Regions from separate parts of the Micromonospora sp. NBC_01638 genome, predicted to be linked through region 2. Evidence: riboswitches for the same ligand, from Rfam matches in the RefSeq annotation. Region 2 holds a riboswitch; each other region holds the start of a gene.
The links. Region 2 has a riboswitch for cyclic di-AMP ahead of OG811_RS13390 (coiled-coil domain-containing protein). Riboswitches for the same ligand answer to the same signal wherever they lie in the genome.
Positions count from the first base shown of each region.

Region 1 (7,724 bases), 2.1 Mb from region 2:
CCGCGACCTGCTGACCTCAACCGCCGCCGGTGGCACCGACCCGGTGCTCGCGGTGACGTTGGCGAAGGTGGAGCTGCTCGCGGGCGACGCCGCTGCCGCTGGGCGGACCCTGCCGGCCTGGCAGGCGCCAGCGGCCACGGCCTGGCCCCTTCCGGTACGCCTCGACGCGGGCCTGCTGGACGCGGTGCTGGCCGAGCAGGCAGGGGATGGGCGTCGGGCGGGACGGATCCTGGAGCAGGTGCTGGATCTGGCCGGCCCGCAGGGCTGCCGGCGGGTCTTCACCCGCGCCGAACCGCCGGTCCGGGACCTGCTGGCCGGGCACCTCGACGCCGGCACCGCGCACTTCGCGCTGGTCAGTGATCTGGTGCGGAAGTCCGGGCAGCGCACCGCCCGCCCGGCCGCCGAGCCGAGAAGCACCCTTGACGAGCCGCTCACCGAGCGGGAGCTGACCATCCTGCGCTACCTGCAGAGCATCCTGTCCAACGTGGAGATCGCCAGTGAGCTGTCTCTCTCGGTCAACACGGTGAAGACCCACGTCCGCAACATCTACCGCAAACTCGACGCCACCCGCCGGCGCGAGGCGGTCCGGCGGGCGCGCGAGTTGCGGCTGATCTGAGCGGGATGGCAGTCAGGCGTCGGTCGCGGCGTCCGCGGCAACCAGCAGGTCCGGCAGGTCGTACCCGCCCTCGTGCCGGACGCCGTTGACGAACAGGGTGGGGGTGGCGTTCACCCCGCTGCGGATTCCACCCACGAAGTCGCGACGCACCCGGTCCGCGTGGGCATGGCTCTCCACCTCGGCGTTCAACTCCTCCGGCGGCAGCCCGACCTGCTCGACACCGAGCGACAGATGCACCGGGTCGAGCTGGTCCTGGTGCTCGTAGAGCCAGTCGTGCATCTCCCAGAACCGGCCCTGGACCGCGGCGGCCTCGGCCGTCTCGGCGGCGCGTTCGGCGTACGGGTGCAGGTTGGCGATCGGAAAGTAGCGGTAGACCAGTCGTACGGTGTCGGCCCTCTGCCGCAGCAGCTCGTGCAGGTTCGCGTACGCGGCGCCGCAGAACTGGCACTGGAAGTCGCCGTACTCGACGATGGTCACCGACGCGTCGGCCGGCCCCCGGATGTGGTCCTCGGTGGTCACCGGGTCCCGAAGTCGGGCGGTGACCTGCAGTGGCGTGGTCATCCGGTCGTCACCTTCCGATCGGCGGCGAGTTGGTCCAGCGCGTCGAAGACGCCGTCGGCACCCGGGTTGACCTCAGGCGGGGAGTCTGGTCCCCGTCCGGGTTGGCGGGCAGGGTGAAACCGGGCGCGGGGCACCCCGGTTGGATCAGCCCGTTCGGATCACTCATGCCTCCAGCCTGCGCCCGGGGTGGGTGAGGTCGGTTCACCCACCCCGGGTGGTTCCGCGCTCGCTCAGCGCAGCGCCGGGGCGACCGCGATGTGGTTCTGCACCTCCCGGATGCCCGGCGCGGACCAGACCACCTGCTCCACCTCGGCCCGCTCGGGCATCGAGTGCACCAACCCGGCGAGCACCGCGGTGTCGCCGTGCACCCGGACGCTGATCCGTTCCGCGTCGGTCGCCCCGGCTCGGGCGAGGGCGTCGACGATCCGATCAGCCAGGTTCCGGCCGTCCGGCGCGGCGGCCGGTCGAACGGTGATGCCGTTGCTCACCCCGCGTACGCCGGTCAGCCGGCCGACCGCCCGTTCGGCGGCCCGGCGCTGGTATTCCCACTCGACGTCTCCGTGCAGCGTCACCCAGGCGGCTGAGACGGTGACCTGAAGCTTCTCGATGGGCACGAACGCGTCCCATTCCAGCGCGTGGCTGGCCGCGGCGGCCAGGTCGGGGTCGGCGCGCTCAGCACCGTTCGCCAACTGCACCGCGAGGTCGTTGGCGACCGCCCGGACCCAGGCGACCCGGTGCGCGGCCCGCTCGGCGGCCCACTTCTTGGCGTAGCTGTCCACCCGGCCGGTCAGCGTGACGACACCCTCGGCGACGGTCACGCCGATCTCGTGCGGCTGCACCCGCGGTTCCCAGGTCAGCTCGTCGAGTACGGCGGACTGGATGTCCTGGTCGGTGCGGCTGATCTCCGCGATGGCCATCTGCCCCTCCTCCGGTGCGTCGGTGGCGGACCGGGTGGCGGCTGCGGCCGGAGGTCCGCCGGGGTCCGATCCTGCCGCCGCCCGGGGTGAGCCGTCCTCGCCCAGAACGGGTGACGGCACGGCCGGGCCTGGGCGGCTCTGGCGGGAAACGCGGATGAACATGAATGCGATGGGAGCGCTTCCATGGAGGGCGGGGATCGGTTACCGTAAACGCGTTCCTCAATCGCGGGAGCCGTCGCGTCGGGTGGTGGGAGCCAGGGCAGCTCCGTCCGTCCCCGTCGTCGTGCCCGTCCCCCGGGCCACGGCGGCACCACCGGGTCGACCCCGTCCCCCGGGGCTCACCCATCACCTGCGCGAGTCGCTGACCGGCTGATCCGCGCCTTAGCGGTGGTGCCCCGGATCGCTACCCGAACACCGGCCCGCCGGGCTGCCTGAGGGGTCCGACACCTGGCGGGCCGGCCCACCCCACCGCGCGTGCGCCCGCCTACGCGCCAGAAGGCCCCGCCTGACCGGGGTCGGGCGGGGCCTTTGTGTCGCTGGTGGGAGCGGTCGTTCAGACCGCGGGGGAGCTGGGGCGGTCGACGTCGACGAACTCCACGTCGTCGACGGCGCGGTCGTCCCGGCTGCCAGCGGCCCGTGCGGCGGAACCGACGGCCCAGCCGACCGCCGCGCCGACGAGCGCGGCGCCGATCAGCAGCGTCCAGGGCAGGGCCGGCTGGCGGCCGGCGAGCGCTTCGAAGGCCAGCGAGGCGCGGCGTCGCGCCTCGTCGGCGGCGGAACCCATCAGGTCACCCGCCCCGTCGGCGAGGTCAGTGCTGTTGCGACGGGCCGAGCGGGCGGTGTCCCGCACACTGTCTCCGGCGGAGCTGACAGCGGACGTCAGGTGCTCCCACGCCTGGTCCGCGATCCGCTCCGGCTTGCTGCGGCGGTCCAGCAGGTTGGTTCCGAACATCGTGGTTACCTCCTCGGGTGCCGAAGCCGCCGGCCACTTCGGACTTCGGCGTCTGTTCAGCGCGTCACGGTTCGCCTACCCCGCAGTGCCCAGAGCCGCCCGGGCGCAAACACAGCCCGGGTGGCTCGCCGGGAACTCAGCGCACCATCACCACGGCGGTACCCCAGGCAAAGTCGTCGTCGTCGAGGCCAGGTCTCTGACGCAGGCCCTGGGTGTCCTCGGTAACCGTGGTTTTGGACGGGGCCGGGTGCGCGCGGGGCGACACGCCGGTGGCGCACGGGGGCGGCGTACGTCGCGGGTCGGTTGTCGGGCGGGCCGGGTCCGGACCGCTACCCTGGTCCGGCGGCGTGTCGGTCACGACCGATCGTCGAAGGGTCAGACAACGAAAAGTATCGAGTAATCAGATGCTGAAAAGTGCGGATATGGGCGGCTTTGTCGGTCCGGATCCGCGAATTGCTCATCCTGAGGGGTGGCGACCGAGGCCGTCGGAGGAATACTCTCGGTCGCGGCCCGCGTACTGATGAGGCGCCCGGGGGACGGGCGGGTGGAGGTGCTCGCGTGAGCCTGTCGATCGTGAAGTCGGTTCTGTCCGGTGGTGTCATGGAGATCGCCCCGCGGGGTGAGATCGACGTCGACACAGCGTACGAGGTGCGCGAGGCGATCGCGGAGGTGCTGGCCAAAGGCCGTCCGCTCCGCATCGAGCTGAACATGAGGCTGGTCACCTTCATCGACTCCGTCGGCATCAGCGCCATGGTTGCCGGCTTCCAGACGGCCGAGGTCAGCGACGTCAAGCTGGTGGTCACCGAGCCGAGCCGGTTCGTGCACCGGCAGCTCTGGGTGACCGGCCTGCTCGGTCTGTTCGGTGCCCCGGAGCCCTACTTCGCCGGTGCCGCCACTCCCGAGGTGTTGCCCGGCGCCTGAGCGCCCGCCGGCTCCTGGGGTCATCTCTCCGAACCGGGTTCGTCCGGACGGCTGCCGTCGGGCGTTGCCAGCCAGACATCGGTACGGGACGATCGTGCGACCATCGACGGCGGGAGACGGTGTGCTCAGCAGCGATACCTTCAGCTACACCGTCCAGGCCCGGTGCTCAACGGCCGAGGCGGCGGCGATGCTCAGTGACCTGACCCGGCAGGGTGAGCTGCACCCCCTGATCGTCCGGGTCCGCCGACTCCCGCCACGACCCGGCGCCCAGGCCAGCTACACGATCAACGACCGGTTGGTGGCCGGCCCACTGCGCTTCCGGACCACCTACCACGCGGACGTTCTGATCAGCGAGGACGACGAGATCGTCATGGTGGCCCGCCAGTGGCCGGCCACCACGGTGCGCAACCACACCCGACTGCGCCCCGAGCCGGACGGCCTGGTCCGAATCGACGTCGAGATCACCCTGACCGCGCCGACCCCGCTGTTCCGGTACGCGTTCCGCCAGGCCCGGGCGGCTCACCTCGCCCTGGCCACCCGGATCGGCGCGGCCCTCGACCCCTCCGGCGACCCCCCGCCCCCTGCCTGACCCGCCCCGCACCCACCTCCCGCACCCCGCACCCCACGTCATGATCGTGCTCGATCGTGGATGTAGTGGCCTGTGGGCGCCAGGAGGCCACTACATCCTGGTTGCAGCGCGAGCACGGTTCGCGAGGGCGGGTCGCGCGGCGGGACGCCGGCCCCAGGGCTTGTACGTGGACAGCACCGTCGCGATGATCATCAGGCTGGTCGACACCGCGGGTGCGATCACCAGGTCGGCGCGATCCCGAGCGGGCAGCGCGGCCCCCAACGCACCGCCGTGCCGCAGATTCGGGGTGAACAGGAACAGCACCAGCCCGACCAGCACCGTGGTGAGCACCAGCTTGACCAGCACCCAGTGGTAGCGCACCAGGCCCCACGGGGTGAGCAGCGCGCTGGCGACACCGATCAGCCAGACCAGCACGCTCAGCGGCGCGAACAGCATGGTGCCGACCAGTGCCGCGACCGGGTAGACCACCGCCGGGTCGGCACCACGCTGCACGGCGATGCCGAGGGTGAGCAGCACCAGGTCGGCACCGAGCCAGCCGAGCGAGGTGACCAGGTGCAGGGTGAGCAGCCCCTTGCGGGCCGTGGGTGGGATCCGACGCATACCGCGATGCTTCCCGCCGACCCCGGCCGGGTCGTCCGACGACAGGCGACATCAGGGGTACGCCCCGCGACGTAGCCGGCCTTGCCCTGACGAAATGCCGGTGAGTCATCCTGACGACTCACCGGCATCACACCAGTGGTCAGTAAACCGACAGGTGCACGTGGTTGGTGTGGTCGGTGGACGGGGTGCCGCCCGCCCCGCTGTACGACTTCCACCCGCTGCTGGGCAGCCAGATCTGCCGGTACCAGATCACGTACAGCACAGCGAGCCGGTCGGCGTTGCGGATGAAGTACGCGGCCAGGTTGTTGCCGTACGTCTTGTCGCCGCCGGTGGCGTTCCCGCCGAAGCCGTCCTTCTGCGCCGCGAAGTCGCAGGCCCGGCCCTTCGGGTGTTCGCCGGAGCCGCTGGGGCGGTGGCAGGAGACGTACCGGGTGAACCCGGCGGCCTTGGCCTGGTTGAGCGCGTGCAGGGTACGCGGGGTGATGCAGCCGCTGGCCGGCGTGGGGTCGTTGATGCTGCACGACTCGGACGGCCAGGAGCCGTCGGAGTTGCGCGGGGCCGCCGTCGCGTTGGCGGCGGAGGTGCCCCGGTTGGAGTCGGTGTCGGCGGTGGTCTGTGGCTTGGGTGTGGTGGCCACGGTCAGTGCCCGCTCGGCCTGCTCCTTGCGCTTGGCCATCACCGCGACCTGCTTGCGCTGTTCGTTGATCTCGCCGTCCAGGGCGGCCCGGGTGCGGTTGGACTGGTCCTTCGTGGCGAGCAGATCACGCAGCACCCGGTCCTCGTTGGCGGCCACTGCGTCCAAGGCGGCGGCCCGGTCCATGAAGCCCTCCGGGGTGTTGCTGTTGAGTAGCGCCGACATCGCGCCGAGCCGGCCGGTGCGGTACGCCACGCCGGCGATCTCGCCCACCTTGCCGTTGCGCTGGGCGAGCTCGACGTCGATGGTCTTCAGTCGGGTGGCGAGCTGCTGCTGCCGCTGCACGGAGGTGTCCAGGGCGCGCTTCGCGTCCAGGTAGCCCTTGCTGGCCGCATCGAGTTGGGCGCGTAGCGCCGGGGTGCCGCCCTCTTCGTCCGAGTCGGGTGCGGCGGCGGCCCGCAGGCCGGTCGGGGGAGCGGCCGAGGCGGCGCCGGCCGGGAGCGCGACGCCGAGGGCGAACATCGCGACGATCAGGGCCGCCAGTCGGGCGGTCGGTGGTCGTGTTGGTGCCACTGCGCATGTCCTTCCGTTAGCCGCCGACCGGGTTAGCTGACGGGTTCGGGACGGAAGATCCCTACCGCTGACGCGGATGCACCCCAGGAACATGGTTCCCCGGTTCGCCCTCTCGAGCGATTAGGCGGCGACCGCCACCGGCGCCGGGAGGCGCCGCCTGGTGGAGGCCGGGACCGAGCCTACCGTTGCCGGTGGGGCCGCTGCAGTCAATGTGACGGACGGTGCGTGCGTCGTGACGATGAATTACTGCTACCACTCGATCGAGCCGCAGGCTCCGGAGGCGGCGCCGGGCTCGATCTGCAACGTCGCGTGCTCGATCCGGAAGTCGTCGTGCAGGGCCGTACGCGCGGCGGTGAGCACCGCGCCGACCTCCGCGCCGGGCGCCATGGTCAGGTGTGCGGAGGCCACGTCCATGCCCGAGGTGAGCGTCCACACGTGCAGGTCGTGCACCTCGACCACACCGGGGACTGCGGCCAACCGGTCGTGCACGGCGGTCACCTGAAGATGCTCCGGTGCGGCCTGCACCAGGATGCGGACGGCGGCACGTGCCAGCCGCCAGGTACGCGGCAGGATGAACACGCCGATGGCGACCGCGACAAGTGGGTCGGCCCACCACCAGTCGGTGACGGTGATGAGCAGCGCCGCGCCGATGACGCCGAGCGAGCCGAGCAGGTCGCCGAGGACCTCCAGGTAGGCGCCCTGGAGGTTGATGCTCTCCCGGGCGCCGGTGCGGAGCAGGGCGAAGGCGACGACGTTCGCGAGCAGGCCGAGCACGGCCACCGCGAGCATCGGGCCGGCGATGACCTCGTGCGGGTCGCCGAAGCGGCGGATCGCCTCGATCACCACGTAGATCGCGACGCCGGAGAGCAGGACGGCGTTGGCCAGCGCGGCGAGCACCTCGAGTCGGTAGAGCCCGAAGGTGCGCTGCGGGTCGGTGGTGGCCCGCCGGGTCGCGGTGATCGCGGCGAGCGCCATCCCGATGCCGAGCACGTCGGTGAACATGTGCCCGGCGTCGGAGAGCAGGGCGAGTGAGCCGGTGTGCAGCGCGGCGACCGCCTCGACCACCATCAGGGCGGCGAGCAGCCCGAAAGCCGCCCAGAGTCGGCCCCGGTGCTGGTGTGCGGCATTGGCGACCGACGCATGGTGGTGGTCATGACCTGCGCCCACGAGGTTCACCTTCCGCTGCCAGTCGGGACACGGTCAAATGTATGTTCACATCGCTATGTGTGCAAGTGTAAGGCCGAACCACCCCCCAGCCAGGCCATTTGTCGCGGATCAGCCGGTCGGGTCGATGGTGGTGAGTCGCTGAGTGGCCCGGGAGAGCGCCACGTACAGGGTGCGCACCCCGGCGCCCGGATCCG
Region 1 is NZ_CP109273.1:721,348-729,071, reverse strand. It holds gene OG811_RS03260 (LuxR C-terminal-related transcriptional regulator) at 1-616, shown strand, start outside; gene OG811_RS03255 (DsbA family protein) at 629-1,177, opposite strand; gene OG811_RS03250 (BON domain-containing protein) at 1,408-2,094, opposite strand; gene OG811_RS03245 (hypothetical protein) at 2,648-3,046, opposite strand; gene OG811_RS03240 (STAS domain-containing protein) at 3,605-3,967, shown strand; gene OG811_RS03235 (SRPBCC family protein) at 4,089-4,556, shown strand; gene OG811_RS03230 (hypothetical protein) at 4,647-5,156, opposite strand; gene OG811_RS03225 (coiled-coil domain-containing protein) at 5,296-6,363, opposite strand; cyclic di-AMP (ydaO/yuaA leader) riboswitch at 6,369-6,500, opposite strand; gene OG811_RS03220 (cation diffusion facilitator family transporter) at 6,613-7,530, opposite strand; gene OG811_RS03215 (HelD family protein) at 7,639-7,724, opposite strand, start outside.
Region 1: another riboswitch for cyclic di-AMP. It lies ahead of OG811_RS03225 (coiled-coil domain-containing protein); the one in region 2 lies ahead of OG811_RS13390 (coiled-coil domain-containing protein).

Region 2 (7,724 bases):
GGCGCGGCCCTTCGGGTGCTCCCACGGCCCGCCGGAGCGGTAACAGCCGACGAACCGGTTGAAGCCCGCCCGCTTGACCTCCTTGTACGCGTGCAGCGTCCGGGCGGTGACGCAGCCGGAAGTGGTCGGGTCATTCTCGCTGCACGACTGGGGCTTCCAGTCACCGTCCGCGGTGCGACCCGGGCCGATCTTCGCGACCATCGACGTGGCGTCCACCAGACCGCCGGTGAAGCCCTTCCCGCCGACCAGGGAAAGCGCCTTGTCCGCCTCGCTCTTCCGCTTCGCCATCACGGCGGTCTGCTTCTGCTGCTCGCGGACCTCCGTGTCGAGGGCCAGCTTGGCTTGCTCGGCGCGGGCCTTCACCGTGTTGACCTCGGCGAGCTTCTTCTCGTTGACCATGTTCATCTCGTCGAGCGCCGCGGCGCGCTCGACGAACGAGTCGGGAGCGTCGCTCTCCAGCAGCATCGCGATCGCCCCGATCCGGCCGGTCCGATACGACTGGGCGGCGATCTGCCCGACCTGTGGGGCCAGCGCGTCCAGGTCGGCCTTGGCCCGGTGGACCTCCAGGGCCAGCTCCTGCTGCCGCTTCTTGGATTTGTCCAGCTTGGACTTGGCGGCGGAGTAGTCGCGGTTGGCCTGCTCGATGACGTCGTTGAGCAGCTTGGGCTCGTTGTCCTCCTCGTGCCCGGACGGTGTGGGGGTCGTCGGGGCGGCGTTGGCCGGGAGGGGACCGGCGAGCACAGTCAGTGCGGCGATCACGGCCACCACGGGTGTCAACCAGCGGCGTAGGGGTGCCGTCACAATGTTCCCTTCCGTCGACCGCCGACCGGGTTAGCTGACGGGTTCGGGGCGGAAGTGGCCCCTACCGCTGACGCGGATTCACCCCAGGTACCTGGGTCCCCGGTTCGCCGGTTGGCGATTGGGCGGTGGCACCGCAGGCGCCGCGTCGCGCCTTCATCGGTAACCGGCAGCGAGGTTACCTGAGAGCCGGCCGGGTGAGCTACGCCTGGATGCCGATCAAAAGTGTCATTTCGCCATAGCGTTGAGTGACCAGTGGCGTGGTTCTCAGGGCGGATACCTGATCTGGTCACGCTGAGGAGTGTCACCATGCCGTTTCCGTGCTCCTGTCCGGCTCCGGCCACCGATCGGCGGCGGTGAATAAGGGCGGGGTCCGCGGTTGATCCGGCTCGTCTGCGCGCCCGGCGGCGGTCACCACCGCGGCCAGCCCGGTGGTCAGCGGCACGGCCGCGATCAGACCGAGTGTGGCGACGGCGCTACGGACGATTTCCTGCGCGAGGAACTCGCTGGTGAGGATCTGCCCGATCGGTCGCGAGTCGGCGGTGAGCAGGAGCAGCAGCGGTAGAGACGCGCCCGCGTACGCCAGCACGATGGTGTTGACCGTGGAGGCGATGTGCGCGCGGCCGACCCGGGTGGCCGCACGGTACAGCTGCAACCGGGTCAGCCCGGGGTTCGCGTTCGCCAGCTCGGTGACGGTGGCGGCCTGGGTGACCGTCACGTCGTCGAGCACCCCGAGCGAGCCGATGATGATCCCGGCGAGCAGCAGGCCGTGCAGGTCCACGTCGCCCTGGAACATCGACAGGGTGGTGGCATCCTCGCTGCCGAAGCCGGTGAGGTGGGTTGCGGCCGTGGCGATGGTGGCGAGCACGCCGGTCAGCACCAGGCTGCCGAGGGTGCCGAGGACCGCGACCGAGGTCTGCGCGGTGACCCCGTGCGTCAGATAGAGCACGACGAACATGATGAGGGCCGCGCCGACCACCGCCACCAGCAGGGGTGATCTGCCGGCGCCGATGCCCGGCAGCACGAAGGTGAGCAGGATGGCGAAGCTGGCGGCCAGCCCGGCGAGCGCGGCCAGGCCCCGCCACCGACCGAACGCCACGATCGCCGCGGCGAAGACCACTGCCAGCCACACCATCGGGGTGCCGCGCTGGTGCTCGGCGATGTTCCAGCTGCTGGTGGCGGGATCGGCCGGATCAGTCAGCTCGACCAGGATGACCTCGTCGCCGACGTCGACCCTCGGGGCACCGGGCCCGTCGGGCACCGGTGTCTGCACCTTCTGGCCGGCGGTCGGCCCGTCGTCGACCCGGACGTCGACCGTGCCGCACGGCCCGGCGCCGAACCTCGGCGCGCCCTCGGGGGCCGACGGCACCGGCGGGCACGGCTCGGTGACCACCCGGGTCACCGTGCCGGGATAGCGCGGTACGTCCGCCCCACCGTCGGTCTGCGGTGGGCCGCCGCGCGGCCAGAGCAGCACCGCGGCGAGCACGGTAGCGACGAACAGGGGCACCACGGTCATGACGAGGATCCGTCGCACCCGGGGCGGGGCGGACGGAGCGGGACGGGTGTGGTCGGAACCCAAGGCGAGACTCCCAACGATCCGGTGCGGGGTACGTGTCAGCGGGCCGGTCGGTTCACCGCCACCGCGAATACGGACCGAGCGGCGCGGCGGATCGCTGGCTGACGAGCACTTGATCACTGACGGTCAGTGCCGGGTCCGGCTGGGCGGGGGCTGGGCCACGGGATGGAGGCGCCGGTGCTCGACTGTGCGACGGTTGACGGGGGATCATCGTGGGGAATGCTAACCACCCCGATCCGGGGCTGTAGGTCGTGGCGGAGTGTCGGCGGCTGAACCGCCCATGTGGGGCCCCCGGCGCGGCATGTTGGAGACATGCCCGACCCGTCGCCACCCGAACCGGACCGCCAGCAGCACGCGGCCCCCGCCGCGCACGTGCAGCACGACAAGCACGCCGGGCACGATCCCGCGATGTTTCGTCACCGCTTCTGGGTCTGCCTGGTGCTCACCGTCCCGGTGGTCCTGACCAGCCACCTCGTGTCGGATCAGCTGGGCCTGAGCGGGAAGGTCCCCGGCCGTTCCTGGGTGGGTCCGGTGCTCGGCTCGGTGGTGTTCTGGTGGGGCGGTTGGCCGTTCCTGGTCGGCGCGGTCCGGGAGGTGCGGGACCGGGCACCCGGCATGATGCTGCTCGTCGCGATGGCGATCACCGTCGCCTACACCGCGTCCCTGGCCACCAGCGTCGGCGCCTTTGACCTGGACTTCTGGTGGGAGTTGGCCGCGCTGGTCACCATCATGCTGCTCGGGCACTGGCAGGAGATGAAGGCCATCGGGCAGGCCCGGGGAGCGCTTGCGGCGCTGGCCGCGCTGCTACCGGACGAGGCCGAGCGGGTGGCGGCGGACGGACGGGTCGAGGCGGTGCCGGTGACCGACCTGCGGGTTGGTGACGTGGTGCTGGTCCGCCCAGGGGGTCGGGTGCCGGCGGACGGCCGGATCGTCGACGGCGGCGCCGAACTGGACGAGTCGATGATCACTGGCGAGTCGCGGCCGGTCGCCCGTTCGCCGGGCGACCGGGTGGTGGCCGGCACCGTCGCCACCGACTCGGCGATCCGGGTCCGCGTCGAGGCGCTGGGCGAGCACACCGCGCTCGCCGGCATCCAGCGGATGGTCGCGCAGGCCCAGGCCTCCGGCGGGCGGGCCCAACTGCTGGCCGACCGGTTCGCCGCCGCGCTGTTCTACCTGGCCACCGGCACCGCTGTGTTGACCGTGCTGGTCTGGACCGTCCTCGGCCAGCCGGACGAGGCGGTGGTCCGCGCGGTCACCGTCCTGGTGATCGCCTGCCCGCACGCGTTGGGACTCGCCATTCCCCTGGTCGTGGCCCTCTCCACCGCGCTGGCCGCGCGGTCCGGGATCCTGGTCAAGGACCGGTTGGCGTTGGAGCGGATGCGGACCGTCGGCGCGGTGCTCTTCGACAAGACCGGCACGCTGACCCGGGGCGAGCACGCCCTCACCGACCTGGTGACGGCACCTGGCGCCGAGCGGGACGAGGTGCTGCGGATCGCGGCGGGCGTCGAGTCGGACAGTGAACATCCGTTGGCTCGGGCGATCGTGGCGGCGGCCGGGCCCGCAGGCCCGCTCCCGGCCGCCGGGTTCCGGTCGCTGCCGGGCCGCGGTGTGCAGGCCACCATCGACGGTACGGAGTACGCGGTGGGCGGGCCGGTGCTGCTGCGGGAACTGGGCCTGCCGCTCCCGGCGGAGCTGGAGGCGGCGACTGGGCGGTGGTCGGCGCGGGGTGCCGCGGTGCTGCATCTGGTGCGGCTGCCGCAGACCGTGCTCGGCGCGTTCGCGTTGACCGACGAGGTGCGTCCGGAGGCACGGCGGGCCATCGCCGAGCTGCGTGCCGAGGGCGTCCGGACGATCGCCATGATCACGGGTGACGCTCGGTCGGTGGCCGAGGCGGTCGCGGCCGAACTCGGCTTCCGGCCCGGCGTCGACGAGGTCTTCGCCGAGGTGCTGCCGGCGGAGAAGGACGACCGGGTGGCCGAACTCCAGCGCCGGGGGTTGACCGTGGCGATGGTCGGCGACGGGGTGAACGACGCCCCGGCGTTGGCCCGTGCCGATGTGGGCATCGCGATCGGCGCGGGCACCGATGTGGCGATCGAATCCGCCGGGGTGGTGCTGGCGTCGTCGGACCCGCGCGGGGTCGGTGCCGTGGTCCGGCTGTCCCGGGCGTCGTATCGCAAGATGCGGCAGAACCTGGCCTGGGCGGCGGGCTACAACGTGGTGGCGCTGCCGCTGGCGGCCGGGGTGCTGGCCCGGGCCGGGGTGGCGTTGAGCCCGGCGGTGGCGGCGGTGCTGATGTCCGCGTCCACCATCGTGGTGGCGCTCAACGCGCAGTTGCTGCGCCGGGTCCGTCTCGACCCGGCGCCGGACTGAGGGCTGTCAGCCGCGCTTCATCAGCCGGCCGACAGCCGCCATCATCTCGGTGGCCATCTCGTCGGCCCGGCCCTCGGCCGCCCCCTCGTGCATGCAGTGCCGGGCGTGCCCGTCGAGCAGCCCGAGCGCCACCTTGTCGAGGGCGGCCTGGATCGCGGAGATCTGGGTGAGCACGTCGATGCAGTAGCGGTCGTCGTCGACCATCTTCTCGATGCCGCGGACCTGCCCCTCGACACGGCGGAGCCGCGCGAGCAGTTGGTCCTTGCTGGCGGTGTATCCGCGGATCGGGGTGGGTGCGGTCATGCGACGAGGATAGCTTACCCCTGGGGGGTATGCTAACGTCCTGTTCTGACGACATACCCCAACCGGGTATCGGTACTGGCGCAAGGGAGACGATTCGATGGTCAACACGACGTACCAGGTGCAGGGCATGACCTGTGGGCACTGCGTCAGCGCGGTGAGCGCCGAGGTTGGCGCCATCGAGGGCGTGCGTGACGTCCAGGTCGACCTCGCGGCCGGCCGGGTCACCGTCAGCAGCGACCAGCCGCTGGACACCGGGGTTGTCCGGGCCGCTGTCGACGAGGCCGGCTACGACCTCGTCGACGCGTGATCGGAGGGCCGGCATGCGCACCGTGACGAGATTGGCCGGGTTTGCCGTCGGTCTGGCGGCGGTCTTTGGCGCGACATACGGGATCGGCCGTCTGGTCGACCCCGCCCCGGTCGCCGACAGCGGGCACGACGGCGGTGCCGCCCACGCGACGGGGGAGCACGACCAGGCGACCGACCGGCTCCCCGGCGGCCTGCTCGTCTCCGACCGCGGCTACACCCTCGAACCGGTCGACGCCCCGGCCGACGAGTTCGCCTTCCGGGTCACCGGACCGGACAGGCGCCCGGTGACCCGGTACGACGTGGCGCACGACAAGCGGATGCACCTGATCGTCGCCCGACGGGACCTCTCCGGCTTCCGCCACGTGCACCCCGACCTGGCCCCGGACGGCACCTGGCGGGTCGACACCCCGCTGGCCGGCCCCGGGCAGTGGCGGGCGTTCGCCGACTTCACCCCGACCGGGGGCGAGCCGCTGACCCTCGGCGTGGACGTGACAATTCCCGGTGAGCTGACCGAACGGCCGTTGCCCGCCCCGGCGACCAGCACCACCGTCGACGGCTACACGGTCACCCTGACCGGTGCGCCGCAACCCGGCAGCACGTCGCCGCTGACCTTCACCGTGAGCCGGAGCGGGCAGCCGGTCACCGACCTGGAGCCCTACCTGGGCGCGTACGGGCACCTGGTGGCACTGCGCCGGGGCGACCTGGCGTACCTGCATGTGCACCCGGACGGGACGCCCGGCGACGGCCGGACCCAACCCGGCCCGGCGGTCACCTTCCGCGCCGACGTGCCCTCGGCTGGCAGCTACCGGCTCTACCTTGACTTCCGGCACGGCGGGGCGGTGCACACCGCCGAGTTCACCGTCGTCACCGGCACCTCACCGGCCGACGCTCCACCGGCCGGGGGCGACCCGAGCGGACCCGCACCGACCGGCGGCGCCGACCACGGCACCCCCGGGCACGGGCACAACTGACGGGACCAGAGATGACCACCACCAGCCGACCGCTGCCCGAGGCGCCGAACCAGATCCAGTTGTCGATCGGCGGGATGACCTGCGCCGCCTGCGCCGCCCGGATCGAGAAGAAGCTCAACCGGATGGACGGGGTGAGCGCCACCGTCAACTACGCCACCGAGAAGGCGACCGTCCGGTACGCCGACGGCGTCACGCCGGACGACCTGATCGAGACCGTGCAGAAGACCGGATACAAGGCCGCACTGCCGGCCCCGCCGACCGCCGAGCCGCCGGCGGATCCGCTGAGCGGCCCGCGTACCCGGCTCTGGGTTTCGGTGGCGTTGAGCGTGCCGGTGGTCCTGCTGGCCATGGTCCCGGCCTGGCAGTTCGACTACTGGCAGTGGCTGTCGCTGACCCTGGCCGCCCCGGTGGTGGTCTGGGGTGGGCTGCCGTTCCACCGGGCCGCCTGGACCAACCTGCGGCACGGCGCGGCAACCATGGACACGCTGGTCTCGCTCGGCACACTGGCGGCGTTCGGCTGGTCGCTCTGGGCGCTCTTCCTCGGTGACGCCGGGATGCCTGGGATGACGCACCCGTTCCGCTTCGACATCACCCGCACCGACGGCGCCGGCAACATCTACCTGGAGGCGGCCGCCGGGGTCACCGTGTTCATCCTGGCCGGCCGCTACTTCGAGGCACGATCCAAGCGGACCGCCGGTGCCGCCCTGCGCGCTCTGCTCGAACTCGGGGCCAAGGAGGTGGCGGTGCTGCGCGACGGGGTGGAGACCCTGATTCCCGTGGACCGGCTCGCCGTCGGTGACCGGTTCGTGGTCCGCCCCGGGGAAAAGATCTCCACCGACGGCGTGGTCGACGAGGGCACCTCTGCCGTCGACGCCAGCATGCTCACCGGTGAGTCGGTGCCGGTCGAGGTCGGCCCGGGTGACAGCGTGGTCGGTGCCACGATCAACGCGGGCGGGCGGCTGGTCGTCACCGCGACGCGGGTTGGCGCGGACACCCAACTCGCCCGGATGGCCGACCTGGTCGAGCAGGCGCAGAGTGGCAAGGCGGCCGTGCAGCGGCTCGCCGACCGGATCTCCGGCGTCTTCGTGCCGATCGTCATCACGCTGGCCGTGGGCACCCTCGGCTGGTGGCTCGGCACCGGGGCCGGCCCGACCGCCGCGTTCACCGCCGCCGTGGCCGTGCTGATCATCGCCTGCCCGTGTGCGCTCGGGCTGGCCACCCCGACCGCGTTGCTGGTCGGCACCGGCCGGGGCGCGCAGCTCGGTGTGCTGATCAAGGGGCCGGAGGTGCTGGAGTCGACCCGCCGGGTGGACACCGTGGTGCTGGACAAGACCGGCACCGTGACGACCGGCCGGATGACCCTGGTGGACGTGGTGCCGGCGAGCGGGGAGGACCGGGCG
Region 2 is NZ_CP109273.1:2,821,328-2,829,051, forward strand. It holds gene OG811_RS13390 (coiled-coil domain-containing protein) at 1-801, opposite strand, end outside; cyclic di-AMP (ydaO/yuaA leader) riboswitch at 806-936, opposite strand; gene OG811_RS13395 (YibE/F family protein) at 1,103-2,377, opposite strand; gene OG811_RS13400 (heavy metal translocating P-type ATPase) at 2,687-4,744, shown strand; gene OG811_RS13405 (metal-sensitive transcriptional regulator) at 4,751-5,047, opposite strand; gene OG811_RS13410 (copper ion binding protein) at 5,145-5,354, shown strand; gene OG811_RS13415 (hypothetical protein) at 5,368-6,324, shown strand; gene OG811_RS13420 (heavy metal translocating P-type ATPase) at 6,336-7,724, shown strand, end outside.

Region 3 (7,724 bases), 450 kb from region 2:
GGCCGAACTGGATCTGCGCGTACCGGTTCTTGCCGCGGATCACCGTCCAGTCGCCGGGGGAGGAGCCGTCGAACGTGCTGGCCCGGTAGTACTCACCGGCCAGCACCGCGCCGACGGCGTACCGCTGCCCGGCAGCAAGGGTGTACTGCAGCGGCGAGATCGCCTGGTAGGGCACCCCGGCCGGGTAGGCCGTCTGCTCCGGGTACGCCCGTCCGTACACCGGGATCGTGGCCCGTCCGGGCTTCGGGGTGGCCACCATGCCGACGGTCCAACTGGCGGTCGGCGCGGACGCCGGGTTGTGGAACCACGCCCGTTGCCCGAGGTACCAGATGGACGTCCAGTCGCCCTGCCGGCCGGCCAGCGCGTACGTCTGGCCGGCGGAGGCCCGGGCGCCGTGATCCGACACCTCCATGGTGTTCGGGGTGCCGTCAGGGCGCAGCGCGATGTCGTTCACCAGTGGCGCGTCCGAGGATGGCGCGGTGTGCAGCACCACCGACGAGGATCCGCGCGGCGTGCACGGCACGGCAGGGGTGACGCATCCGGTGAACGCCGGCTGGTTGGTGGCGTGGTTCGGGTCGATTCGGACCAACCCGGTGGCCGGGGTGCCGGTGTCCAGTCGCGGCGCGTGCAGCAGGTCGAAGTAGTGCGTCCAGTCCCAGTACGGTCCCGGGTCCCAGTGCATTCCGCGTACGGTCGATGCGACGGTGCCGGGCACGTTGTCGTGGCCGATGATGTGTTGGCGGTCCAGGGGGATGCCCAGCCGCAGCGCGAGGTGTCGGACCAGCTTCGCCGACGTCCGGTACATCGCCTCGGTGTACCAGGTGCCCTGCGCGGCAAAGCCCTCGTGTTCCAGCCCGATCGACTTGGCGTTGACGTACCAGTTTCCGGCGTGCCAGCCGACGTCCTTGGTTTTCACGTGCTGGGCGATGTGCCCGTCCACCGAGCGCAGCGAGTAGTGCCAGCTCACGTAGGTCGGGTCCTGGACGAGTTTCAGGGTGGTCGCCCAGCTTGCCTCGGTGTCATGGATGGCGATGTACTCGATCTTCTGCCGTGCGGGCCGGTCGGAGAGGTCGTGGTTGCCGTAGTCCCCGTCGCCGAACGCCTCGTAGGGCGCGGGGATCCACTCACAGGAGATGGTGCGGGGGCACTCCAGCCCGTCCGGGCGGGCCAGGCGGCGCAGGCCCAGTCGGTCCAGCCAGGAACGCTCCGGCTGTACCGCGCGGGCCGGCAGCGTGATCCGCTGGCCGTCGTCGGTCACCCGGGACTCGCCGGCGCTGATCGTGGTGAAGACCTCGTCGGCGAAGGCCGCTGCGGCATCGGCGCTGTCCGCACCGGCGTAGCGGGCCACCGCGCCGTACCAGGCAGCCGGGTCGGTGCCGGCGCCAACCGGCGCGCCCAGCTCCCGTTGGTACGCGGCGAGCAGTGCCGCCCCGCCCCGGATGTTGACGCTCGCGTCGGTGCGCAGCGCCTCGGGTGCCGCGCCGGTCAGCGCTGCGGCGGTGTCCACGGTCTGCAACGCGGCGGTGGGCGGCGCGGGGTCTTCGGCCTGCCGAGGAGCGGGCGCCAGCGCGGGTCGGGAGTCGTCGCCACGCGGGTCCTCGGCGCCGGTGTCGTGGTGGCCGCGCCCAGGCAGGGCGACCACGTGGCGGGCGTCGGTCAGGTGCATCGGGCCGTAGCCGCCGCTGGTGCTCGGTGTGCCGGCGTTGCTGTCCCAGCGGGACTCCAGGTAGGAGACGCCGAGCAGCACGCCGGTCGGCACGCCGTACTCCGCTGCCGCCGCGGCGTACTGCTGCTGGCGGTCGGCGGTGGGTGCGGCGGCGGCAGCGCCGGCGGGTAGCGGTACCGCGGTCGCTGCGGCGACCACGGCGGCGGTGAGCAGTGCGCGCCGCCGGAGCGACAGGGTTGGATGGTGCATCGAACCCCCTAAATTCCACGGGATGAAGGTGAGGTCACCTTCGCGCCGCCCGGGAGCCTGCGTCAATACCTTTCTATCTGTCGACGCGTCAGGAAAGAAATCTTCGCGTACGGTCCGTCACCCTCCCTGATCGGTACGGAGTGTCACGGCCGCACGGGTTGCGGATCGGTAACAGGCGTCTCTACTCTGGTCATTCGTCGGCCCGATATCAGTTCCGCCCAGCCCGGGCGGTAACGGACCGACACCGCCGAGTCGTTTCCGAGCGAACCGGGGACCCAGGTCCCTCGGGGTGAATCCGCAGCCACTGCGGTAGGGCGCCGACTTCCCGCCCGAACCCGTCAGCTAACCCGGTAGGCGGTCAGGAAGAAGGAGTACGGAACCCGGTGGCACTCCATGCCCCGCGGCCGTCGTCCGAGCGGCCGGCAGCAGCCGGCCCGACGTCGATCGCGCCGCGCTCACGCTGGTCCCGCTTCACCACCGCTCTCGCCGCGCTGGCCGGCGTCGCCGTCGTCCTGACGGGCAGCGCCACGGCGGCCCACGCCGATCCGTCCGTCGCCGAGATCGAGCGCCAGATCGACGCCGACTGGAACAAACTCGAACCGATCATCGAACGGCACAACGCCACCCGGACCGACCTCGCCGCCAAGCGCAAGCAGGCGGACGCGCTGGCCGCCCGGATCGGCCCGCTGGAGCGCCAGGTCGACGCTGCGATGAACAAGGTCAGCGCGCTGGCCGTGCGCGCGTACAAGGGCGAGAACGTCTCGACCGTCAACGCGGTGCTGGGCAGTCGATCGCCCAGCGAGGTGGTTGGCCAGCTCGAGATGCTCGACCGGTTCGCGCACAACCAGCAGCAGGACGTGCGGCAGGTGGCCGACCTCCGCGATGAGCTGGCGAAGCAGAAGGCGCCGCTGGACGAGATGGTGGCCCAGCTGACCCGTACCGAGGCCCAGTTGGCGGCGAAGAAGAAGCAGATCAACGAGGAGATCGACCGGCTGCAGAAGCTGCGCATCAAGGTGTACGGCAACGGTGGCGGCGGTTCGCTGCGCCCGGCGCCCTGCCCCGGCAGCTATCCCGGTGGCGCTGCGGGCACGGCGGTCAAGTTCGCCTGCGCGCAGATCGGCAAGCCCTACGTCTGGGGTGCCGAGGGCCCGAACTCGTACGACTGCTCCGGGCTGATGCTGGCCGCCTGGGCGAAGGCCGGTGTGTCGCTGCCGCACAACGCCGCCGCGCAGAGCCGCGCCACCAAGAACGTCAGCAAGGCCGACCTGCGCCCCGGCGACCTGGTCTTCTACTACAGCGACATCCACCACGTCGGCATGTACGTCGGCGGTGGCTGGGTGGTGCACGCCTCGCAGGCCGGTCAACCGGTCAAGATGAAGAAGGTCGACGACGGCCCGATCCACAGCTACGGCCGCCCAGGCTGATCAGGGGTGACCGAAGGGCCCGTCGCGATTCGTCGCGGCGGGCCCTCGTCGTCTGGCTGTCGTACCGCTCAGCGGGTGGGCCAGGTGCGCCAGTGCTGCCAGGCGCGGCTCGGCGTCGGCCCCCGCTGGCCCTGGTAGCGCGAGCCGTAGACCACCGAGCCGTACGGGTGCTCGGCCGGCGAGGAGAGCCGGAAGATGCAGAGCTGCCCGATCTTCATGCCTGGCCAGAGGGTGATCGGCAGGTTCGCCACGTTCGAGAGCTCCAGCGTCACGTGACCGGAGAAGCCCGGGTCGATGAAGCCGGCGGTGGAGTGCGTGAGCAGCCCGAGCCGACCCAGCGAGCTCTTCCCTTCGAGCCGGCCGGCGAGCTGGTCGCCCAGCGAGATGACCTCCAGTGTCGAGGCGAGCACGAACTCCCCGGGGTGCAGCACGAACGGCTCACCGTCGGGCACCTCGACCACGGAGGTCAGGTCGTCCTGCTGCATGGCCGGGTCGATGTGTGTGTAAAGGTGGTTGTTGAACACCCGGAACAGCCGGTCGAGTCGCACGTCGATGCTGGACGGTTGGACCAGGGTGGGCTCGAACGGCTCCAGGCCCAGCGTGCCGGCCTTGATCTCGGAGACCAGGTCGCGGTCGGAGAGCAGCATCGGACAACCATAGCGGCGGTGCCCAAAGCCGTCGGATTCGGTGCCGGTGACCAGCGCGTCGAGCTCGCTGCTCGTACAGTTGTTCGATAGAATGCTCGCATGGCTTCCTGGTCCGAATTCGCCGCCGACGAGCCCCGACTCGCCGACGGGATCCGCGTTCTCCTCCAGCAGTACGGGCCGGGCTTCGGCTACCTGGCCACGGTCCGCGCCGACGGCGGGCCCCGAGTCCATCCGGTCTCCCCGGTCATCACCGACGAGGGTCTGTTCTGCTTCATCATCGACTCCCCGAAGCGCCGTGACCTCGAACGCGACGGCCGTTACGCGCTGCACTCGTTCCCTCCGGAGGAGAGCGACGACGAGGCGTACGTGGCGGGGCGCGCCCGTCCGGTGACCGATCCGGCGCGGGTCGCCCGGTTGGCGCAGGGCGCCCGGGCAGAGCCGCAGGCCGACTGGCGGCTGTTCGAGTTCACCGTCGACGTGGCGATGCTGACCCGCCGCGAGCAGCCCACCGCGGGCATTCCGGGTCTCGCGCCGGGTCGGCCGGCCGTGCGGGTCTGGCTCGACCCGCACGCCCCGTCGGCGGCGGCCGCGCCGCTCGCCGTACCGCAGGCACGCCCGACCATTCTCAGTCGTGACATCCAGTACACGGCCGCCTGACCACGGCCCAACGACGCCGCTGCCGGCCCCGTCGTGACGGAGCCGGCAGCGGGTGTACGCGGATGAGCTACGCCGGGCGGGGTGCCTGGGTGCACGGGCTCGGCGACTCGGGTACAGTGGTGCCGCCTGCGGGTGTAGTTCAATGGCAGAACATCAGCTTCCCAAGCTGACAGTGCGGGTTCGATTCCCGTCACCCGCTCCACCGTGAGGCCCCAGCTCAGGACAGCTTTCCTGGCTGGGGCCTTATTCGTTGCTATTACTTCTTGCGCTTGCCGTGCCCGCTGCGTGCCCGATCCTGGCTCTTCTTGATCTGCGAACTGAGCGCGTCGGCGATCTGCTCGTCCTGCTCGCGGGCGGTGTGCTGGTAGATTTCCCGCCACCTCGGGCGCAGGGCCCCGGCTGGGTCACGCGCGGCGTGCGGGGGGCGTCAGGAACAGCTCCCGATCGCGCCAGACCACGATGACGGACAGCACCAGCAGCAGGGCGGTCTGGATTACCTTGGTGTCCGGGTGCGTAAGGAAAAGCTCGTTGCCAAAGTTGGCGGCGAGGTGGAAGACGATCGCGACAAGGACACTGCGGCCAGCGCGGTAGTAGAGCCAGTTCATCAGGATGACGAACGGTATCAGCGAAACTGCGAGGTTGAGGCTGTGGATCGCGCCCTCCTCGACGACCTCCGCCTGGTAGTAGCCCTTGATGAAGCCGAGCGGCACGTGCCACAGCACCCAGACGACACCGAACACCAGCGACGCCCACAGGACCTTCATCCGGGACACGAGCGCATCCGTGCCGTAGGTTTTCCAGGCGATCTCCTCCAGGACGGGGGCCAGGAGGAGCGTGATCCACGCCGGCAGCAGGCCCGAGGCGAACGAAAATCCGTTGCGGAACTCGAACTGCGAGAGGTCGTAGCCGAACGGGATGGAGATCGCGGTGGCGACGAGCAGGGCAGCGGGGAGCAGGGCGACGGCCGCCAGCCAGACCCAGGCGCGAGTGCCGCGCGGCGCGACCAGGCGAGTGAGGACGTCGCGGGTGAGCCCGTCCCTGCGGATGAACCAGATCGCCACGACGACCGGGGCGGCGAGACCGGCCAGGCCGAGGCCGGTCATGACGGCGATGGTGGTCTGACTGGGATTGGGCTGGTTCGACAGCCAGGCAGCGGTGAACCACAGCGCCCACGGGATGGCGGTGGCGAGGACGTAGAAGGCGAGGGGGTGGCGGTAGCGGCTGACGTTCTTCAACTCCACTGCGCGGCGCGTATCGCCTGGCCAGAGAGGTTGTGCCGAATGGGTCATGACCCCAGCCTTTCTCCGGTGCAGAGGAATCGCCACGGCCTGCAGGGTTAGTTCCGGGGCGCGTCAGGGTCGCCTCAGGGTTGGGGCAGGGTTCGGGTCAGGACCGGGGCGCCCCAGCCCTTCGCCAAGCGGGACGGGTGCAGGTTGTGTCCCCCGCCGTAAAACTCTAGGAACTTCATGACCAGCGGATCCCACTTGTCCGGGTCAATGTAACGATCGGTTCCGGGCATGAGGAGGTTCTCCTCGACATGCACCCGTACCACCTGAACGTCGACCGCCACAACGCCCGAGTCGGGCTCGCCGAAGGCGTGGATCCGGTTCACCGTCGCTTCAAGTTGGATGAGACATTCCGCGACACGTGGCGGATCGACCTTGTCCGACGGGGCCGGGGTCAGGCCGGCTGCGGCGAACTTGTCCGCCTCGTGGCGGTAACCCTTGGCCCGCTTGTGTGACGGCACTGTCCGGCTCCCGGTCAGCAGCGCCAATCTGTCGACTGAGGATACGAGCGCGGGGTCCGCGAGGTTCAACACGCATTGCCTGCTTCGCCGCAGGTTGTGGGTTGTCTGTGAGGTCTCGTCCAAGCCGAGCATTCCCGAGTGGCCTACCCAGAAAGCCGACGACATCGGGGCGAGGTTCGCTGAGCCGTCCTCGTTGCAGGTGCTGATCAGGACAACAGGGGTGCCGAAATAAAGCACCCGGGGCTCGATGACGCGATGCATGCTGGTTGACCTCCGGTGGTGATACGCCGTCGGCAACTCTGGCAGGCGTCGCAGATCGTGGCTGGCGGAAAACGGACGGTGGCTTCGATCGATATGCCACCGATCGCGACCGAGGGGAGGAGGACTACCGGACGCCCGGCCGACGCGCTCGCGTCAGGTGGATGCCCGAAACTGTTGGTGGCGCCGGAGGAGTTCCCGCAGCGCGTTGATTTCGGCAGCCAGTGCCGCCTGCCCTTGCGGGGTGATCCTGATCCAGGTCTTGGGTCTGCGGCCGTGGTAGCCCCTCTCGATCTGGATCAGGTCCGCTTCCTCCAGCACTGCGAGGTGTCGGGAGAGGTTGCCGGCGGTGAGTTCGAGCGCGTTGCGGAGGTAGGAGACCTCCACTCGCTCGGCCTCCGCGGCGATGGTGAGGATGCCGAGCCGGTTGCGCTGGTGGACGGTGTCGCTGAGCCCGTTCGTCGGGTGCCCGTCGTTGCCGGGGCCGGTGGCCGCTCCATGGGGACCGTCTGCACTGCTCACGCCGACCTCTTACCCGTGGTGAAAAGAGCGATGCTGCCACCGACGAGCAGGATCGGTGCTGGCAGCAGGGCCGCCAGCATGAAGCTGTAGCGGTTCAGGTCCCCCGACTCGAAGTCCGCGGTCTGGAAGTAGATGTTCACGAGGATGACCGCGGCGGCGTAGGCCACGGCCACGACCGTCAGGCCACGACTGCGTTCCAGTCGAGCCAGGACCAGCAGACCCATCGCGATGACCAGGTGCGGAAGCATGCCGCGATTGGAGATGCCCAACAGCGGTGTGGTCGCCCAACTGGTTCCGTTCGAGATCACCGTCGCCGCGTTGAGCAACAGGAACCGCAGCACGATCGGCAGCACGAGCCCGACCAGGGTGCCCACCAGGCCGGCAATGACGTACGCCCGGGTCGGGGTCTGCACGCCCACCCGTGCACCGTGCCACCGATACCACCCGAGGCTGAGCAGGTAGCCGCCGATGAGCGCCACTAGCCAATACCAGCCGAGGGCTGCCGAGCGTTCGAGGAAGTCCCCACCGAGGCCGGTCAGTGCGGGGTTGTCCTG
Region 3 is NZ_CP109273.1:2,369,783-2,377,506, forward strand. It holds gene OG811_RS11160 (N-acetylmuramoyl-L-alanine amidase) at 1-1,915, opposite strand, end outside; cyclic di-AMP (ydaO/yuaA leader) riboswitch at 2,151-2,286, shown strand; gene OG811_RS11165 (NlpC/P60 family protein) at 2,299-3,339, shown strand; gene dcd (dCTP deaminase) at 3,408-3,986, opposite strand; gene OG811_RS11175 (pyridoxamine 5'-phosphate oxidase family protein) at 4,086-4,643, shown strand; tRNA gene OG811_RS11180 (tRNA-Gly) at 4,772-4,845, shown strand; gene OG811_RS11185 (CPBP family intramembrane glutamic endopeptidase) at 5,048-5,968, opposite strand; gene OG811_RS11190 (flavin reductase family protein) at 6,007-6,651, opposite strand; gene OG811_RS11195 (transcriptional regulator) at 6,805-7,170, opposite strand; gene OG811_RS11200 (hypothetical protein) at 7,167-7,724, opposite strand, start outside.
Region 3: another riboswitch for cyclic di-AMP. It lies ahead of OG811_RS11165 (NlpC/P60 family protein); the one in region 2 lies ahead of OG811_RS13390 (coiled-coil domain-containing protein).

Region 4 (7,724 bases), 1.5 Mb from region 2:
AGCCGTCCGGAGAGGCGTCGTCGACGGCGATCAGCTCGACCGTTTTCGACTCGCCTGCCGGGACGTCGGCCCGGATCGACTCGAGGCACTGGTACAGGTACGCCTCGACGCCGTACACGGGCACGACGATGCTCAGCAGCGGTGCGTGCGTCGGCTCATTGACCACGCCCGCCACCTTCGACGACCCGGGTGGCCGACCACGGAACCTGACGTGGCCACCGATGGTGGAGTCGCTGAACTCCCGCCCAGCGGAAGGTTAACGCCAGTCGGCGGGGGTCCCAGAGTCTGGGAGACCCGAAGACCGGTCCGGTGGGCAGAGGCTGGGTCGCCAGCCTGTTTTTGGGACACCCACGGCAGACGGGGCTGCGCGGAAGGTCGGCATCGAGCGAAGATCGTCGACACCTGTCCCGATCAATGGAGGTTTCATGAAGAGGTTGACGGCAGTGTTCCAGGCCACGGGGGGAGCCGGTCACACCAGAGGCGGTCGCATCGCACGCGCCGCCGTTCTGCTCGCCGCACTGTTGGTCACCGCCCCGCTTGTCGCCCCCGGGTCGGCCGCCGCGGCGCCCGCGCCGATCATCGGGGGTGAGACCCAGACCGACGCCGACGGGCTCGCAGCAGTGCTCATCGACGGTCAGTACAACTGCTCCGGCTCGATCGTCGACAACTACTGGGTGCTCACCGCGCGGCATTGCATCTATTCGGGCAGCACCCGGATCGCCGACAGCCGGATCAGCGTCCGGGTCAAGAGCATCTACTACTACACCGGTGGTGGCGTGGTGAACGTCGCCGACTCCCGGGTGCGGACCAACCACGACATCGCGATGCTCAAGCTCAACCGGTCCGCGAACGCCCAGCCAGTCCGGCTGCCCACGGCGACCACCAAGGTCGGCGCCACCACCTACGCCTTCGGTTGGGGTCGGACGTGCGCGACGTGCGCTCCGTCCGCGATTCTGCGCCGAGCGACGCAGAACGTCACCTCCATCAACGACACCGACTACCACGGTGGCCGGGCCATTCGCACCACCGGGATGAACGGCGACTCCTGCTTCGGTGACTCCGGTGGTCCGCTGTTCAAGCTCGTCGACGGCCTGCGTTACCAGGTGGGCGTGTTGTCCATGGTCAGCTCCGGCTGCACCGGCACCGCCTACTGGGGGACAGTGCCGGAGAGCCGGGACTGGATCATGGACGTGATGGCCACCGTCTAGGACGACGTCGACCAATGAGCGGGCCGGCCCGATCCTGGGCCGGCCCGCTTCGCGCTCAGTGCGCGTGGGACGCGTCCGGTTTACCCGGTAGTGGCCCCGGTAGGGTGCCCCGGGTGCGGCCCTGCCGGGCCGTCGTGGGCGTCGCCGTCGCGTCGTCCGACGCCGCGCCGAGGAGGATACGAACGTGCTGGTGACCCTGCCGAGCTTCGGGATCCCGGCATGACGAGCGCCGCCGCCGTGCCGGCTGCCCAGCCGGCCCCCGCACCAGCCCGGCTGCCCTCGCTGACCGGGCTGCGCTGGATCGCCGCGTTGCTGGTTTTCGGATTCCACGCGGGCACCATGCGGATCATCGCCGAGCCGGACTACAAGGCCGTCGTCGATACGCTGTTCACCCTCGGCCTGTCCGGGGTGCAGTTCTTCTTCATCCTCAGCGGCTTCGTGCTGGTCTGGTCGGCCCGCGCGGGTGACTCCCGGCGCAACTTCTGGCGACGACGGGTCGCCAAGATATACCCGAACCACCTGGTGCTGTGGGGGGCGGCGCTGCTGGTCGCCTGGTGGTTCGCCGACCCGGTCCTCCCGGCGGCCGCGCTGGAGAACCTGTTGCTGTTGCAGGCCTGGGACCCCCGGCCGGGCTGGTTCTACAGCATCAACACCGTGAGCTGGTCGCTCTCCTGCGAGTTCTTCTTCTATCTGTGTCTGCCGCTGGCGCTGCCCCTGCTGCGTCGGGCCCGGCCGAAGCTGCTGTGGGTGCTGATCGTCGCGCTGCCGCTGCTGATCCTCGCGCTCTGGCCGGCCCAGCAGTTGGTGCCGGAAGTGAGCCGATGGTGGTTCACCCAGGTCTTCCCACCCGTGCGGTCGCTGGAGTTCTGGTTGGGCGCGGTGGCGGCCGAGTTGATGCGCCGTGGCCTCTGGCGCGGCCCGGGGCTGACCGTGGCCAGCGGGATTTTCCTGGCCACCTGGGTGGCGGCTGCGGAGTTTATCCGCGCCGAACTGTGGACCACTCTGCTCGCGGTCGCGTACCTGCTGGTGATCACCGCTGCCGCGGACGCGGACGTGCGGGGTAGGCGCTCGCCGTGGCGGTCGCGGCCGTTGGTCTGGCTCGGCGAGGTTTCCTTCGCCTTCTACCTGGTTCATGTGCTGGTTATGACGAGCGTGCTGCGCTGGAGCGGGGACTGGGGGACCGGCTTCGAGGGCTGGCGTGGCCCGGCCGTGGTGCTCGGCTTCCTGGTGGTGAACCTGGTCCTCGCCGGGTTGCTGCACCGCTTCGTCGAGACCCCGATGATGCGCCGACTCGCGCCGCGTCGTCCGGCCCGACCGGCGTCCGTCCCCGGACCGGCGTCCGTCCCCCGACCGCGCACGGCCAGCACCGAGGCCCCCAGCACCGAGGCCCCCAACACCGCTGGCGTCGGGCCTCAAGCCGGGGCCGGCGGGGCCGACCCGGCCGACAGCCGATCAACGTACGTGGATTCGCGCTGACACCATCCACCCTGGTCGGTGGGATCGGCGCGGCGTGCGCCGACACGCCCGTGGTCGGTGCGTCCGGGCCGGCACGCCGGTAGCGTGGGGAGGTGCTTCCGGTCGCGCTCACCTGTCCGCTGTGGTGGGTGGCGCGCTGGGCGACACGGGTGCTGACCAGCCTCGCCGTCGTCGCGGCCCTGGCGCTTGGCGCGGGCCCGGCCACGGCCGTCGCACCAACGCTGAGCGCCGCGCCGAGCGCAGTGCCAATCCCGTTCGCCGCCGGATCGCCGGCGACGTCGTGCCGGCCCACCGTGGCGCAGGGGCCCGCTCAAACGGCCAAGGCGGTCCCTGATCGGGCCGCCGAGAAGTCCCCGACCTGGTCGGTCGACTCGCTGCCCGGCGGCCAGGTCACCGTCGTGGCCGGCGTGCTGCCGGTGTGCGCCCCCGGGTCCGACCGGCTGCCCCTCGTCGGCGGTCCGAGCAGCCGGGCGCCCCGGGCCCCACCCGGGCGCTGAGCCACCGGGATGAGCGTCCCGTCGCCGCGCCCTGTCGACCCACCAGCTCCGCCCCCGCCGATCCGTGGCCCGCCGTGGCCAGGTTGCCGGTCGGGCTCCACCGCATTGCTCTCTCCCCGAGGTGCCGACCATGGAGACCGTTGTCTTCTACCAGTTCGTGACCGAGGTTCCGCAGGCCGCCGCCATCTGGTCGGCCCTGTTCCTGCTGACACTGGGCGTACTCGCCGTGCTGGTCGCCCGACCCGAGCGGGACCGGCCCACGGACGACCCGCTCCCGGCGGCACCCACCGCTCGGGAGGTGGCCGAGGCCGAGGCCGTCGACCTGCGCCGGTACGCCGAGGAGGTGGCCGTCGCGGCGGCCGGCGCGGCCACGACCGCGCGGCGGCGACGCGCGGCCTGGCTGACCGCTCAGGAGGAGATGGAGCGGGCCTGGAACGGGTACGACGAGGCGGACATCGCGGCCCGTCGCTTCGCGGGTGCCGGGGCGCTGCCCACCCCGCATACCCCCCGCACCCCCGCCGAGTACGCCCTCCGGGAGCGCTACCTGCTCCGCGCGGCGACCGCGGCGCACTGGCGGGGCGACCTGACCATGGCGCAGCTGGGCGACGTGTTCGGGCACCGGCGCGGTTGGGATCCCCGGCGGCACCCGGTCGAGCAGGAGGTGGTGCTCAGTCGGGCGATCCGGGACGCGAGACGGGCCGACTACGAGGCCGCCGCCGCCCGGGAGCGGGCCGCGTGGCGGGATGCGGAACTGGCCGCCGACGCGGCTCGCACCCTCGCCGACGAGGCGTACGCGGCAGTGGCCCGGCTGCGGCCGAACCTGGTACCCGCTCGCCGGGCGGCGAACGGGACGTGCCGTCCCGCCGTCGTGGCACGCTGGCGTCCGGCCCGAGCAGGTTGAGCCCGATCCGTGATGTGAGCCCGGTCACGTAACTGGGAAATCGGGCGTCCGGCGCGATCGGCTCGATTTTTCCGGTGATTGTGACCGTATTATCGGCGGCCTGTCCGGTTGTCGCCCGCAGGCGTCACCATAACCGCTTGTCCCATCGAGTCACATCATCGGCAATACGCGCAGAAATTGTCGCGCCGATCGGGGTTTACGCAGGTGAACCTGGCTTGGCAGGGTGCGGACCGGCCAGTAGTGTCGTCTCGTCCGGTGCGGTAACCGATCGCAAGAGGCGACGCCGCGCCGACCCGCTCAATCGTGAAAACGAACCGGGGACCCACCAGTAAGTCCGGGGTGAATCCGCGAGCCATGGCCCGCGGTAGGGCGATCTTCCCGCCCGAATCCGTCAGCTAACCCGGTAGGCGGTGTCGGAAGGAGTTCCATCCTCGTGCAGCACCTTTCCACCCCTCGGTTGTTCCCTCGCCTCCACGGCGCAGCGGTGCCCCCGCTCATTCGTCCAGTGACGGTGAGCTGACCCCCCCGGGTCATCGCCTATCCCGCCCGGCAGCGCCGGGCGTTCCCCTGAGCGGTTCACCATCCGCGGACCACGGTCCGCGCGCTGGCGCCTGCCCGGATATACCGGTCCGGCCCCGGTGTGCCGCTCTCCCCCCGGATCCGTGGAGGACCCCGTGAAGCACACCCTGCAGCGTCAGCTCCGCCGTTTCGCCACCGAGCGCCCATACCAGATCGTTGCCGCCTCCGCCGCGGCCCTCGCGATCGCCACCACCACCGGTGGGCTGGTCGCCGTCGCCGACGACGACCCGGCCAGCCAGCGCACCGCGACCACGGTCGCCGAGATGCGCAGCGACACCGCCGCCTCCCGCGGTGAGGCGCGCGACGCGTCCCCCTCGGCCAGCGCCGCGCCGACCACCGCCCCGGCTACCACCGCCGCGTCACCCGCGGCCAACGCCAGCAGCAACCCGGACCTGAGCCTTAAGCCGGCCCCGCCGAAGCCGCCCGCGACGAAGATGCTCGACTACGACTACGAGGCGCAGAACACGTACTACAACTGCGGCCCGGCAGCCACCCGTAACGCGCTCAGCGCCGCCGGCATCGACCGCACCCAGAACGAGCTCGGTGCCAAACTGGGCACCACCGAGATGGGCACCAACTCGGCCCAGGACACCACCCGGGTGCTCAACGCCGAGGTGAAGGGTTCCCCGTACCGGACCCGGATGTTCGCCGGCGCGCCCAGCCCGGCGCAGATGGACCGGCTCCAGGCCGACGTCGTCAAGGCCATCACCGACGGCCGCGGCGTGGTGGCCAACGTCGTCGGCGACGCCACCGACACCAACGGCGGTTGGCGCTCCTACGGCGGCGGGCACTACGTCGCCGTGGTGGGTTACAAGGACAACGGCCGGACCGTGCGGATCGCCGACTCGGCGAACGCGGCCGACCCGTCGTACTGGATGACCACGATCGATCTGGCCAACTGGATCGCCAACCGGGGTTACTCCGCCTGACCTGGGCGCAGCCGACGCGGGCGCCGTCCCCCACAAGGGGCCGGCGCCCGCGTCGTCTTTGTCGGTGCGGTCAGTAGGTGATGAAGCCGTACAGCGCGAGGTGGTTCGACTTCGTTCCGCTGACCGTGTGGCCGATGCTGGACGGCTGGACGGTCCCCTTCACGAAGAGGTAGTCGATCTTGCTGGAGCCGTTGGTGGCCGCCGACCCGTAGCCGGTCATGCCGTAGCCGCTCAGCGTGCCGGGTGCGATGCCCGTACGGTTCGCGTCGATCCCCACGACGCGGACCGTGGAGGCGTTCAGCAGGCTGGTCGCGTCCGCGCCGAGGTGGATGCCGCTGTTGGCGATGCCCCGGTCGCCGTCGCCGGCGCAGGCGTTCTGCCGGTTTTCCTGCGGCAGGTGCATGGTCGCGGCGAACACGCTCGTGCCGGTCGCCTTGATGGTGAACCGGGCCGCGATGGCGCTGGTCCGCTTCCACTTGTGGTAGTCGGTGCTGTCCGGATCGCTGTTCGGCGGCTTGTACAGCGTGCATCCGGCACCGTTGGCGTACGCCGTGCCCGGCTTGAGCCAGCCAGCACTCCAGTATTTCGAGATGTCGCCAGCGGCGAGGTTGAGCGTCTGCTTGTTCCAGATGATGCCGTTGGTCTGCTTCTTCTTGAGGTCGCCGAGCGACTGCGAGCTGCACTTGTGCGTGCCACCCCAGGGCTCCGGGTCACTCCACGCCACGATCGCCCCGTAGGTGCCCGCCGGGTAGCCGAACTTCGCCGACAGTTGGTCGGCGTACGCCTCGGCCTGGCCGGTGCCGCGCACCTGCTGCACGATCAGGATGTCGGGCGCCACCACGGCGCTGGTGCCGGTGCGACCGGCGTCGTCGACCAGGATCGAGGTCAGGTGGTCCGGCCCGGAGATTCGGGTGCAGCTCCCGTCGGAGTTGTTCACCACCAGGTTCTCGATGTTGTTGTTGTAGACCCGTAGGACCCGGTCGGCTGCCGCGACCGCCTCGACACCCGACCCGCCGTCGCCGGTGGAGACGTCCATGGGTGTGCCGAGCGCGGGGTGGGTCGGCGGCGCGCCGAGCGCGACGGCCGCCAGGGTCGCGGCCAGTGCTGATCCGAGCATCCTGAACACTGTGGGCTCCTCTGCGCGAGGGGATCGACACGTGACGCTCCCCGTCCAGGCACCGCACTCTACAATGGACCTTGCTTGGCCGGTGTCCCGCGAGTGACGCCGATGACGACCCTCGTACCCGGCCGTGAACCGTGGGAGACTGCGGCCGTGGTGGATGAATCGGGTGGTCACTCTCATCGAAGGCCGGTCCTGCTGCTGCTGCACGGCATGGGGGCGACGGGTGACGTGTGGTTGCCCTCGGCGCCGTATCTTGAGCAGCGCTGGCCCGGGCGGTGGCTGGCACCGGACCTCGCCGGTCACGGCTGGGCGGCGCCGCTGTCGTCGTACTCCTTTGCGGGTTTCGCCGGCCGGATCGCCCACGGCCTCGCCGCCGACGACCGGCTCGTCGTGCTCGGGCACTCGCTGGGTGGGGTGGTCGGCCTCGCGTTGGCCGCCCGCACCGCCGGGCTGCCGGTGGACGCGGTGGTCGGTCTGGGCATCAAGGCATCGTGGTCACCCGCCGAGCTGACCCGCGCCGCCGAGCTGGCCGCGCGCCCGGTGAGCTGGTTCGCCAGCCGCGCCGAGGCGGCTCGCCGCTACCTGCGGGTCTCCGGCCTGGTCGGCCTGGTCTCGCCGGATGACCCGGTCGTGGCCGCCGGGCTGCGTCAGGTCGACGGCCGGTGGCGCCTCGCCATGGACCCGACCACCTTCGCGGTCGGTGAGCCCGACCTGGCCGCTCTGCTGGCGGCGACCGACGTGCCGGTGGTGCTGGCGCGCGGGGAACACGACCCGATGGTCACCGACGAACAGCTCAAGGAGTACGGCGTGCCGGTCGCCACGCTGCCCGGTCTCGGCCACAACGCGCACGTGGAGGACCCGGCGGCCGTGCTGGCGCTGCTGGACCCGTACCGCTGACCGGCTACACCGCTGCGGACGCGGTCAGTTCCTTCGTGGGCGCCAGCTCCCGGCGGGCCGCGGTCAGGAACGCCTCGGCGTACGAGTCGGCCGGGAAGTCACCCAGGTAGCGGC
Region 4 is NZ_CP109273.1:4,341,636-4,349,359, forward strand. It holds gene OG811_RS20550 (glycosyltransferase family 2 protein) at 1-166, opposite strand, end outside; gene OG811_RS20555 (S1 family peptidase) at 426-1,208, shown strand; gene OG811_RS20560 (acyltransferase family protein) at 1,428-2,684, shown strand; gene OG811_RS20565 (hypothetical protein) at 2,777-3,181, shown strand; gene OG811_RS20570 (hypothetical protein) at 3,312-4,082, shown strand; cyclic di-AMP (ydaO/yuaA leader) riboswitch at 4,367-4,507, shown strand; gene OG811_RS20575 (C39 family peptidase) at 4,745-5,590, shown strand; gene OG811_RS20580 (hypothetical protein) at 5,661-6,707, opposite strand; gene OG811_RS20585 (alpha/beta fold hydrolase) at 6,819-7,610, shown strand; gene OG811_RS20590 (CDP-glycerol glycerophosphotransferase family protein) at 7,615-7,724, opposite strand, start outside.
Region 4: another riboswitch for cyclic di-AMP. It lies ahead of OG811_RS20575 (C39 family peptidase); the one in region 2 lies ahead of OG811_RS13390 (coiled-coil domain-containing protein).